2 linked regions of the Gemmatimonas sp. genome follow. The protein of the gene in region 1 interacts with the protein of each later gene in a pairwise test. Links are inferred from orthologs where the notes say so. Each region holds a gene or a part of one and is shown on either strand. Other genes may lie near its edges.

The links. The genes of interacting proteins can lie anywhere in the genome.
Region 2: the proteins of RMP10_RS00235 (region 1) and sufU interact in binary tests that used the Escherichia coli proteins (3 or more experiments, as listed by UniProt). The link is inferred for Gemmatimonas sp. from one-to-one orthologs.

The regions. Positions count from the first base shown.
Region 1 is NZ_JANPLK010000001.1:44,104-51,711, reverse strand. What follows is about bases 1,787-4,689. They hold RMP10_RS00235 (cysteine desulfurase family protein), read left to right. Parts: upstream 1,787-2,594; coding sequence 2,595-3,785; downstream 3,786-4,689. Other genes in these bases: mnmA (tRNA 2-thiouridine(34) synthase MnmA), read left to right, coding at 3,794-4,689; RMP10_RS00240 (hypothetical protein), read right to left, coding at 1,787-2,575. Outside these bases: RMP10_RS00250 (cyclase family protein), read left to right, coding at 1-412; RMP10_RS00245 (hypothetical protein), read right to left, coding at 423-1,490; more of RMP10_RS00240, read right to left, coding at 1,505-1,786; more of mnmA, read left to right, coding at 4,690-4,954; RMP10_RS00225 (dicarboxylate/amino acid:cation symporter), read right to left, coding at 5,090-6,397; RMP10_RS00220 (hypothetical protein), read right to left, coding at 6,445-6,987; RMP10_RS00215 (DnaJ C-terminal domain-containing protein), read right to left, coding at 6,987-7,608. UniProt on the Escherichia coli protein: Master enzyme that delivers sulfur to a number of partners involved in Fe-S cluster assembly, tRNA modification or cofactor biosynthesis. Catalyzes the removal of elemental sulfur from cysteine to produce alanine.
Region 2 is NZ_JANPLK010000059.1:268,286-271,085, forward strand. It holds sufU (Fe-S cluster assembly sulfur transfer protein SufU), read right to left. Parts: upstream 1,753-2,800; coding sequence 1,249-1,752; downstream 1-1,248. Other genes in the region: RMP10_RS15920 (SufS family cysteine desulfurase), read right to left, coding at 1-871; RMP10_RS15925 (non-heme iron oxygenase ferredoxin subunit), read right to left, coding at 920-1,252; sufD (Fe-S cluster assembly protein SufD), read right to left, coding at 1,795-2,800. UniProt on the Escherichia coli protein: A scaffold on which IscS assembles Fe-S clusters. Exists as 2 interconverting forms, a structured (S) and disordered (D) form. The D-state is the preferred substrate for IscS.

The DNA of each region.
Region 1 (7,608 bases):
GCTCATCGCGCTGCCGGCCGATCACGATGCGGCGGGCGACATCACGATTCCGGTACTGCAGCGGTTATTGGGCGCGCATGTGCCCACGCGCGTGATCGTGCGCACGGGGTGCTCGGTGGCGTCCGGCGTGTTTCCCGCGAACTGGCCGGCGCTGAGCGAAGATGCGGCGAAGTGGCTGGTGCAGCATGGGCTCACCTTGTGGGGTGTGGATAGCCCCAGTGTGGACCGCCGCACGAGCACGGAGCTGCCGGTGCACAACGCGATTTTCGGCGGCGGCGCGTTCGTACTGGAGAATCTCGCGCTCGACGTAGTGCCGGTGGGACGCTATGAGTTGCTGGCGCAGCCGCTGGCGGTACACGGTGCCGACGCGGCGCCGGTACGGGCGCTGTTGCGCGCGATACGCGAGCAGTAACGCGCGCGGCCTACGGTTGTTTAAGCCGATCGAGCTGCGCGGTGATCGTATCGGGTACCAGCAACGCATCGGCGATGACCGCGATGCCCTCGGCTTCGGCCCACGCGCGTTCCAGTGACGCCAGTTCACCTGCGAGCGCCTGACGTTCGGCATCTTCGTTGATGGCCATTTCAAAGGCGAGGCGGGCCGCAGCCGGAATGGCGGAGAGATCACCGGTGTCGCCGAAGGTGCTCTTGGCGGCCCACTCGCGGCGCATGCCGACGGCCCATTGGCCGAAGCGTTCAGGGCCGCCGGCCTGCGCGATAAGCGAGACGCCGTCGTTGATCACGGTGCGTCGCGCCCCTCCACGATTGATCAGCGGCATGAGACGACGCAACAACGGCACGGCGTCGGCGCCATGCAATTGCACACGACCGAGCTCGTTCTTGCCTTCCTGGTTGCGCGCCATCGACCAATAGCCACCATTGCGCACCGTGGGATCAGGGCCGTGATAGTGCGCGGCGTAGCCGATATCGATGGCCCATCCGGCAGCGCGATCGCTCGGGATGATGCGGGGGTTGCCGATCGGCATGAAGCGGCCCCCGTCGGGATGATCGATGGGCTTCTGCGCCATCCCCACGGCGGAGACGAAACCAACGACGTTCAGCATGTGGAGGAACGGCGTGAGCGCAACGAGCCCGACCCCGCTGGCGACGGCACCACTCACGATCAACCCCGCGGCCGCGGTGATACCGACGCCCGTGGCAATCGCCTTGACGCGTCTTCGTCCGAATTGATCGCCGTAGCGCCACGCCGCGAACTCCGGGCGCTGCGGCGCGCCGATGCAGACGAGCTCTGTGCCATCAGCGAGCCGGGCGAGTCCGATGTTCTCCGTGCTGACGCGCACCCGCGTATCGCGAAACGCCCGCTCGCTCTGCTCGATCGCTTCCCATCGTTCGTCGAACGGCGTGAGATTCCATCGTTCACAGCTGCGACAGACCACCCAGAGTCGACCTTGACGGGCATCGAAGGCAATGCGCCGGCCGATGGGAAGCGCTTCGATGGCCTCGTTGGCGCCGAGCGACTTCCGACAGTGCATGCACGTGGAGTACATCAGCGATCGCGGAGTTTGTCGAGCTGCTCGTCCATCGACGCCGGCAGGAACATGTCGTCGGCGATCTTGGCGATCTGCTCGGCTTCGGCCCACGCGAGTTCGAGGGCGGCCAGTTCGCCGTCCATCGCGCGCCGCTCGCTTTCCTCGTGGAGTGCCATCTCGAGCGCAAGGCGATCGCGCGGCGCGAGCGTGTGCAGCGTGCCGGGAAGCTTCTTCACGACGTTGCGCTTGTGGCTGCCGATCCAATCCTTCGCGCCGACACCCCAGCGCGCGTCCATATTCGTGGCGCCCACGCGTTGCTGCACACTCGCGAGCACGCGCAATGGATCGCCCGCCTCCTCGAGCAACGCGACCGCGTCTTGCACCTGCACGCGTGATCCGCCGAAACGATTCACCGCTGGCAGCAGTCGAGCCGCGGCTTTCATGGCGTCATCGCCAACTAGCACGTGCGTGCCGATGACGGACTCCAACCGCAACCGCAGCGGCCCCTCGTCCGTGCCGCGCTCGAGTGCACTCATGCGCGCGTGCTTGCGTTGCACATCGACCACGCGACCATCGGGAAGCGCGATCTTGCCGATCGACACGCTCTGCCGCCCATTGATCAAGGCGTCCCAGATGCCCCCGTTCGCGTAGACACCGGCAAAACTGACCACGCTGGCGCCGACGGCGATCATTCCGCCTACGACGGCCACGGCGCTTCCCACGATCGTACCGGTGATCAGCATCTGCCGCTTCCGACGCCGGCCGAACTGGTCGCCGTAGCGCCAGGCGGCCATCTCGGGACGCTGCGGCACACCAATGCGAATCAGATCGACGCCTTCCTTCAGCCGCGCCAAGCCCACGTTGTCGGTGCTCACGCGCAGGCGGCTGTCGCGAAAGCGGCGCTCCATGGCCTCGATGGCCTCCCAGCGCTCCTCGAGGGGGGAGAGGTTCCATCGGTCACAGGCCCGGCACACCACCCACAGGCGTCCCTTGGCGGCGTCGAAGGCCAGCCGGGAGCCTACGGGAAAGACCTCAAAGGCCTCGTTCCGGCCCAAATCGGCCGTACAGTGGATACAGGTGGCGAACATTTTCCTGTAATTTATAGTGATGACTCAGCCCGTGTACCTGGATCACGCCGCCACCACCCCGGTGCGCGACGAGGTCATGGCCGCCATGGCGCCCTACTTCGGCGCGCGCTTCGGAAATCCCTCCAGCGTCCATCGCTGGGGCCGCGAAGCGCGGGTCGCTCTCGACGAGGCACGCGAGCGACTGGCCGCCACGCTTGGCGCGCACCCCGACGAAGTGTGCTTCACCTCGGGCGGCACGGAGGGCGACAACTTCGCGATCCTCGGTGCGTTCCGCACGCTTCGCGCCCAGGGGCGTGACGCGGCGCTCACGACGCCGATCGAGCACAAGGCCGTGCTCGCCGCGGTGCATCAAGTGGCGCATGAGGGGGGCGAAGAGCGCCTTGTTCGCGTCTCGCCTGACGGCCTCGTGGAGATGGCGCATTTCGCCGAGCTGCTCGACGAGCGGGTGGCCGTGGCCAGTGTCATGTGGGTGAACAACGAAGTCGGCGTAATGCAGGACGTACCCGCCTTGGCGGCGAACGCCAAAGCTGCCGGCGCGATGTTTCACACCGATGCGGTGCAAGCGTTCGGCAAGGTGCCGATCGACGCGAAACAGACGCCGTTTGATTTGCTCACGATTTCGGGGCACAAGATCGGGGCCCCGAAGGGCATCGGTGCCCTGTTCATTCGCCGCGACACGCCGCTCGAGCCGATGTTTCATGGCGGCTCGCAGGATCGCGGCCGCCGTCCCGGCACGGAGAACGTCGCCTTCGCCGTGGGCCTCGCCACAGCAGCCGAGCTGCTCGTGGCCGAGCACGACGACGAGCATGCCCGCATGCAGAAGCTGCAGGCGATGTTCGAGCGCGGACTGCGCGAGCGCATTCCCGACGTGATCATTCACGCCGCGAATGCACCGCGTGCGCCGCACATCACCAACATGTCGATCCCCGGCACCAGCAGCGAGTCGATGCTGATGGCGCTCGACCTCCGTGGCATCGCCTGCAGTGCGGGCTCGGCGTGTCAGAGCGGGAGCGTCTCGGCGTCGCACGTGTTGAGCGCGATGGGCGTGGCGCCTGACGTGGCGAACGCCGCGTTGCGTCTCTCGTTCGGCTGCCTGAGTACCGAGGCGTGCGTGCAGCGCACGGTCGACGTGCTCGCCAGGCTCGCCGAGAAGTCGCGTATCGGTAAGGCCTCGAGCGCGGCGTGCGCGTTCGAGCCCGTCGAGTTTTAGGGCGAATAATGTCGAACGCATCGGTGCACGGCCTGTTGCCGCTGAAGGGCGAGCGCGTGCTCGTGGCCATGAGCGGCGGCGTGGATTCGTCGGTGGCGGCGGCGGTGCTGGTGGAAGCAGGCTGCGACGTCGTCGGCGTGACCATGAAGCTGCACGAAGACGGCAAGGACATCCCCGACCGGCCCTGCTGCTCGCTCGACAGCACCAGTGATGCGCGACGCGTGTGCGAGAAGCTCGGCATTCCGCACTACGTGACCAACCTGGTAGATCGCTTCGGACACGATGTGCTCGACGACTTCGTGCACGAGTACGCGCGTGGGCGCACACCGATTCCGTGCGTACGCTGCAACACGTTCACGAAGTTCCGCGACCTGCTGCACAAAGCCGATGACATCGACGCCCCATGGCTCGCGACCGGTCACTACGCGCGCATGGGTGCGTTGTCCGGCAGCGACAGCTCACGCGTGATGATGCGCGGACTCGATCCGGCCAAGGATCAGAGCTACTTCCTGTGGGGCATCGAGCGCCCGGTGCTGTCGCGCCTCGTGCTGCCAGTGGGCAATCAAACCAAAGCGGAAACGCGTGAGATTGCGCGACGCTTTGGATTGCGCACGGCGGAAAAGCCGGAGAGTCAGGATATCTGCTTTGTGCCCGACGGCAATCACGTGCGCGTGCTCGAGGAACAGCTTGGCGCCGACGCCCCTGCCCTCTCGGCCGGCCCGTTGCGTTTGGTGAGCGGCGAAGTGATCGGCGAGCATCAGGGGTTTGCGCGCTACACCATTGGCCAGCGAAAGGGGCTGCCGGGTGGATTCGCGGAACCGATGTTCGTGGTGGAGATCGTACCCGGTGAACGTGCGGTGGTGATCGGTCCACGCGACGCATTGCTCGGACGCGGCCTCGAAGCGCGTGAGCTCAACTGGTTGGTAGAGCCGCCGGTGGTTGGCGCGCAGGTGCAGGTGCAGGTGCGTAACCGCGCGGCTGCGGCGCCGGCTACGATCGTGCGGTTGTCCGGCGAGGCGATTGAGCTCGCGCTCGAAGAACCGGTGCACGCGATATCACCAGGCCAGTCTCTCGTGATTTACGACGGCGACATCGTGCTGGGCGGTGGCGTGATCGAGCGCAGCATGCGCACGGCACCGAGTCGACGACTGCCGATTCTCGCGGCGTAGCGTCGGTGGCTCGTGCTTCGGCTAGATCGTTGAACTGATCACACAGAGACAAGGAGAAAAGGAGACAAAGAGGCCCGTTGCCTCAAGCTCGCTTTTCTCTTTTTCTCTTTTGCCCTTTTGCTCTGTGTGATCAGTTCACAAACTCACGAGCGACTCCGCCCTCGCCGAAAGCTCCCCCGCCGGCACCGTCATCACGGCCACGAGCATATCAGCGGTCACGTTCAGCAGGGTCTTGAACATGTCGGGCAGCGTGTCGAGCGCAATCAGGATGCCGATGCCTTCGACCGGCAGGCCGATGCTGGTGTAGAGCGGTACCTGCAATAGCATGCCACCGCTGGGGATGCCGGGCGTACTGAAGTTCAACACGACACTACTCGCGGCCACCAGCGCGATGCTCGAGAAGGGCAGGTCGATGCCATACAGCTTGGCCACGAACAAGGCGCCAACCACCCAGTAGATCGCACTGGTGAGTTTGAACACCGACGCACACAACGGCAGCACGAAGCCGGTGGCGGTGGCCGGTAGGTGCAGCACGTCAGTGGCGCCTTTCACCATTGCCGGCAACGACGCCAGTGAACTGCGCGTGCCCATGCCGACCACCTGCGACGGAATCAGCGCACGCACGAAATCGCGCAGGGGCACGCGGCGACTCACGCCCATCACCCCGTACAATGCGGCCGTCGCGATAAGGTGCAGGACAATCACCACCATGAAGTAGAAGCCGATGGCGCCGAGTACCGACGTGCCGAGCTTCTGACCCAACACCGTCGCCAACGCCAGAATGCCGATCGGTGCGATCGCCAGCATCCAGCGCACGACCACGAGCATGGTGTCGGCCATACCACGAAAGAATGCCAGCTGCGCCGCTCGCGGTCCGTCGCTCACTTTGCCAAGTGCAAACGCGTACAACAGCGTGAACAACACGACGGGTAGCAGCGTGCCGTCGGCAGCGGCCTTGATCGGATTGAGCGGAATCAATCCAAGGATCCACGTGCGCAGCGAGAGCGCATCGACGGGCGGAATATCGATCGACGCCGTCGCGCGCAGGCGCGCGGTGGCCTCGGAGTCGAGCGACAGCGTACTGAACCACGGGGGCGCCACGACGACCGTGAAAATCGCGCAAGCAATCGCGAGTCCCAGCATCCAGCCGAAGGCCTTGGCCCCGACGCGGCCCGTCATGCTCGTATCGCCGCCACCCGCCACGCCCACAATCAGCAGCGGCACCACCAGCGGAATGACCGTCATGCGAACGGCGTTGATCCAGGCGGTGCCGACGACGTCCAGCACACCGATCACGCCGCGGGTGAACGCGGACGGTGACGCTTCGTGAGACAGCCACATGCCGAACGCGAGGCCTAGCAGGAGGCCAAGCGTGACCTGAACGGCTTGCGATCTCAGGGGATTGCGGCGGGAAGTGCTAGCGGGGGCTGGAGCAGCAGACATGCGCGCGAACCTACTTCAGCGCGCACGACTCCGCGAGCAGCACGGGGCTAGAAGCCGAAGCCTGCCGACCAGGTGATCACTTTCTTGCCGTGCGAAGACGCACCGGCCTCGTCACCAAGACGTACGTAGTAGCCGATTTCGCCGCCAAGGGCGAGCAGTGGCCAGAAATGGACAGCCCCTCCCACATAGGTCCGACGCGCCGTTGCATTGAGCGGATCGCCAAAGGTGCGAATGATGCCGCCGGTGATGGCGCTGCCGGTGCCCATCGATCCATACGATTTCGCCAGCCCGATCGAGGCGCCTGCTCCGCCGAGTCCAACCTTGGCCACGGCGAGCGCGCACAAATCAATGCGGTCCCCTTCGTACACCATGCCGCCGCCGTACGAGAGCGCCCACTTGAACGGGGCCCCGTAGGTCACACCACCCATGCACTGATCGAAGCGCCAGCGCATCTCCGGTGTGCTCGGCGTGGCCGGTGCCGTCGCGCCGGCCGGAGTGGGCGTTACCTGCGCCTGCGCCACCGAGGCACTCGCAGACGTGCACGCAGACGCGAAGGCCATTGCCGTGGCGACCCGACGCGACGTGCGCATCAGAACTTCATCCCACCAGCTTCCGCGAACTCGCGCATCGCCTTCTCCTGTGCTTCGGTCAAGGTCTCGGGGACGGTGATGGTGACTTCGACCAGCAGGTCACCCTTCTTGCCGTCCTTCTCGATGCCTTGTCCGGTGATCTTGAAGCGCTTGCCGGCCGAGGTGCCGGCCGGAATGCGAATGGCGACCTTCTTGTCGTCGAGCGTCTTCACGCTGATGCGCGAACCGAGTGTGGCCTGCGCGATGTTGATCGGCACGGTCGCGATGAGATCGAGCCCATCGCGTTTGTAGAAGCGATCGGGCGTCACGGTAAAGGTGATCACGAGATCGCCCGCCTGACCGCCAGCGGCGCCTTTTCCACCCTGCCCGCGCAGCCGGACCTTGGCGCCTGTTTCTGCACCAGATGGCACGGCGATGAGCACTTTGCGTGATACCCGTGTGTCTCCGGTACCACGACAGGTGGGACAACGTTCCGTCGGCACACTGCCACGACCGGAGCACACCGGGCACGGGCGATTCACCGCGAAGCTGCCCTGTCCGAATGAGATCACCCCTCGGCCGCTGCACTCGCCGCACGGACGCACCTGTGCGCCGGGCGCCGCCCCGTTGCCGTGGCAGGTG
Region 2 (2,800 bases), on another replicon or contig:
AATAGCGCACAGCGGCCGCCAGGGCCACCGCGTCGGCGGCGTTGGGGGTGCCAGCCTCGAACTTGTGCGGCAGCACATTCCACGTGCTGTCGGCGTCGCGGACCCACTCGATCATATCGCCACCGAACTGATACGGCGGCATGGCCTCCAGCAGCTTGCGACGCCCCACCAACACGCCGATACCCATCGGGCCGAGCAGCTTGTGGCCGCTGAACGCGTAGAAGTCGATATCGAGCGCATCGAAGTTGACGGCCAGGTGCGGCACGGCCTGCGCGCCGTCCACCACAATCACTGCCGCCGACCGCGAGCGCACGATGCGCACCACATCCTGCAGCGGCGTGATCGACCCCACCGCGTTCGACACGTGGGTGATCGCCACGATCTTGGTGCGCGCCCCGACGACATCGCGCAGCATGTCGAGATCGATCGTCTGCGTGGCGGTGAGCTCCACGATGCGCAGCGTGGAGCCGGTGCGCAGCGCGAGCTGCTGCCAGGGCACGAAGTTGGCGTGGTGCTCGATTGCCGACACCACGATCTCGTCGCCTGGCCCCACATGGGCGCCGCCCCAGCTCGATGCCACCAGATTCATCGATTCGGTGGTGCCGCGCGTGAAGATCAGACAGTCGGCGTCGGCTACGCCCACGAATCGCGCGATCGTCGCACGGGCATCGTGGTAGGCATCGGTGGCCAGCGCCGATAGCGCGTACGCGCCGCGGTGCGGATTGGCGTTCGACGTTTCGTAGAAGTGGCGCAGCGCATCGAGCATCGCCGCCGGCTTCTGCGACGTGGCCGCCGAGTCGAGGTAGTGTAAGGCCGGGTTGGCGGCGAGCAACGGAAAATCAGCGCGGGGCGCCAGAGACGCGATCGACATAAAACCTCTCGAATACGAACGGGCCACCAGCCTGCCACGCACGACGACCTACGTGCGACGCGGCCCGACAAAGACATCACCATCGGCGACCTGCACGGGATACGTGCCGAGATCGTCGGTGGATGGACCGGAGAGCACCGCGCCGGTGCGCACATCGAAGCGCGCGCCATGCCACGGACACTCGAGCACACACGGCTCCACCAGATCACCACCGGAGATCGCGAAGTCCCGATGCGGACAGCGATCGTCCACCGCGTGCACGGTGTCCCCGTCGCGCACCAGACACACCCGCCGGCCGTCAGTCATCACCACACCCAGCGGAAGTCCTGCCTCGATCTCCCGCCACGCCGCCGCACGAACAAACCCGTCGGGCACGCTCACGCGTCGGTACTGAGCGACGACACCGCATCAGTCGGCCCGTCGTCCAGCGCCGCCTTGAGCGTATGCCACGCCAGCGAGGCACACTTCACCCGCACCGGAAAGCGCGACACCCCCGAAAAGACCACGAGCTGTCCCAGATCCTTCCCGCCGCCGGCATCCTGCCCGAGCACCAACGCGTGGAAACGCGCGAACAGCGTCTCCGCCTCCTCTCGCGTCTTGCCCTTCACCGCCGCCGTCATCAGCGAGGCCGACGCCTTCGAAATCGCGCAGCCGTGGCCCGTGAACTTCACCTCGGTGATCACGTCGCCGTCCACATGCAACGCCACATGGACTTCATCACCGCACAACGGATTCTTGCCGTCCGCCGCGCGGTTCGAACCCTCGAGCACACCGAAATTCCGCGGCTTGCGATTGTGGTCGAGAATGACCGATTGATAAAGTTCTTGTAGGTCTGACAACGAAGTAGGGAGTAGGGAGTCGGGGGTATGGGGAAAGCGCATGGAGTACTCCGTACCCCCTACCCCGTACCCCGTACTTCGCAGTTAATGGTGCACAGCACCAGTAAACCGCACCATCGTCAGCTGCTCCAGCGCTTCCTTCACCGCGTCGTTCTCGATCGTCTCGAGCACATCGGCCGCAAAGGCGTACATGAGCAACTGACGCGCGAGCAGCTGGCCTACGCCACGGCTTTTCAGGTAGAACAGCGACGTTTCGTCGATGCGTCCTACCGTGGCGCCGTGCGTGCACTTCACATCATCCGCGAAGATCTCGAGCTGCGGCTTGGTGTCGATCTGCGCGTCCTTCGACAGCAGTAGCGTGTTGTTGGTCTGCTTACCGTCGGTCTTCTGCGCTTCGGGATGCACGTAGACCTTCCCGTTGAACACGCCGTGCGACGCGTCGTCGAGCAGACCCTTGTACGCCTCGCGGCTGAAGCAGTTCGGCGCCACGTGCTCCACGCGCGTCTGGTGGTCACCGTGTTGCGCGCCGCCCAGCATATACAAGCCGTTCAGCGTCGTGCCGCAGCCTTCGCCGGCCAGCACGGTGAACACATTGCTGCGCGAGAGCGCCGCGCCCGTCTGGAACGTGAAGGCCATAAAGTGGCTATCGCGACCCTGACGCGCTTCCACGGTGCCCACATGAAACGCCGTGGGCGACTCCCGCTGAATGCGCAGCAGCTGCAGGGTGGCGCCGTCGTCCACCGATACTTCGACCACGGAATTCGTGAAGTACGACACGTCGGCCAGCGACACGTAACTCTCGATCACCGAGGCCTTCGCGTGACGCTCTGCCACCAACAGATGACGGGTGTTGCTCATCACGCCGGCGCCATTGGCGTCGGTCACGTGCAGGATGTGCACCGGCACGTCGGTCACCATCTCCTTCGCCACATGAATCAGCACGCCCTCGCCGGCGAACGCGGCGTTGAGCGCGCTGAAGCCATCGCGGTCGGCCGGAGCCGCCACGCCGAGGTGGCGCGCCAGCAACTCCGGCTCCTGCTGCGCGGCGGACGCCAGCGTCATCACCCGCACGCCGTCAGGCAGGGCGTTG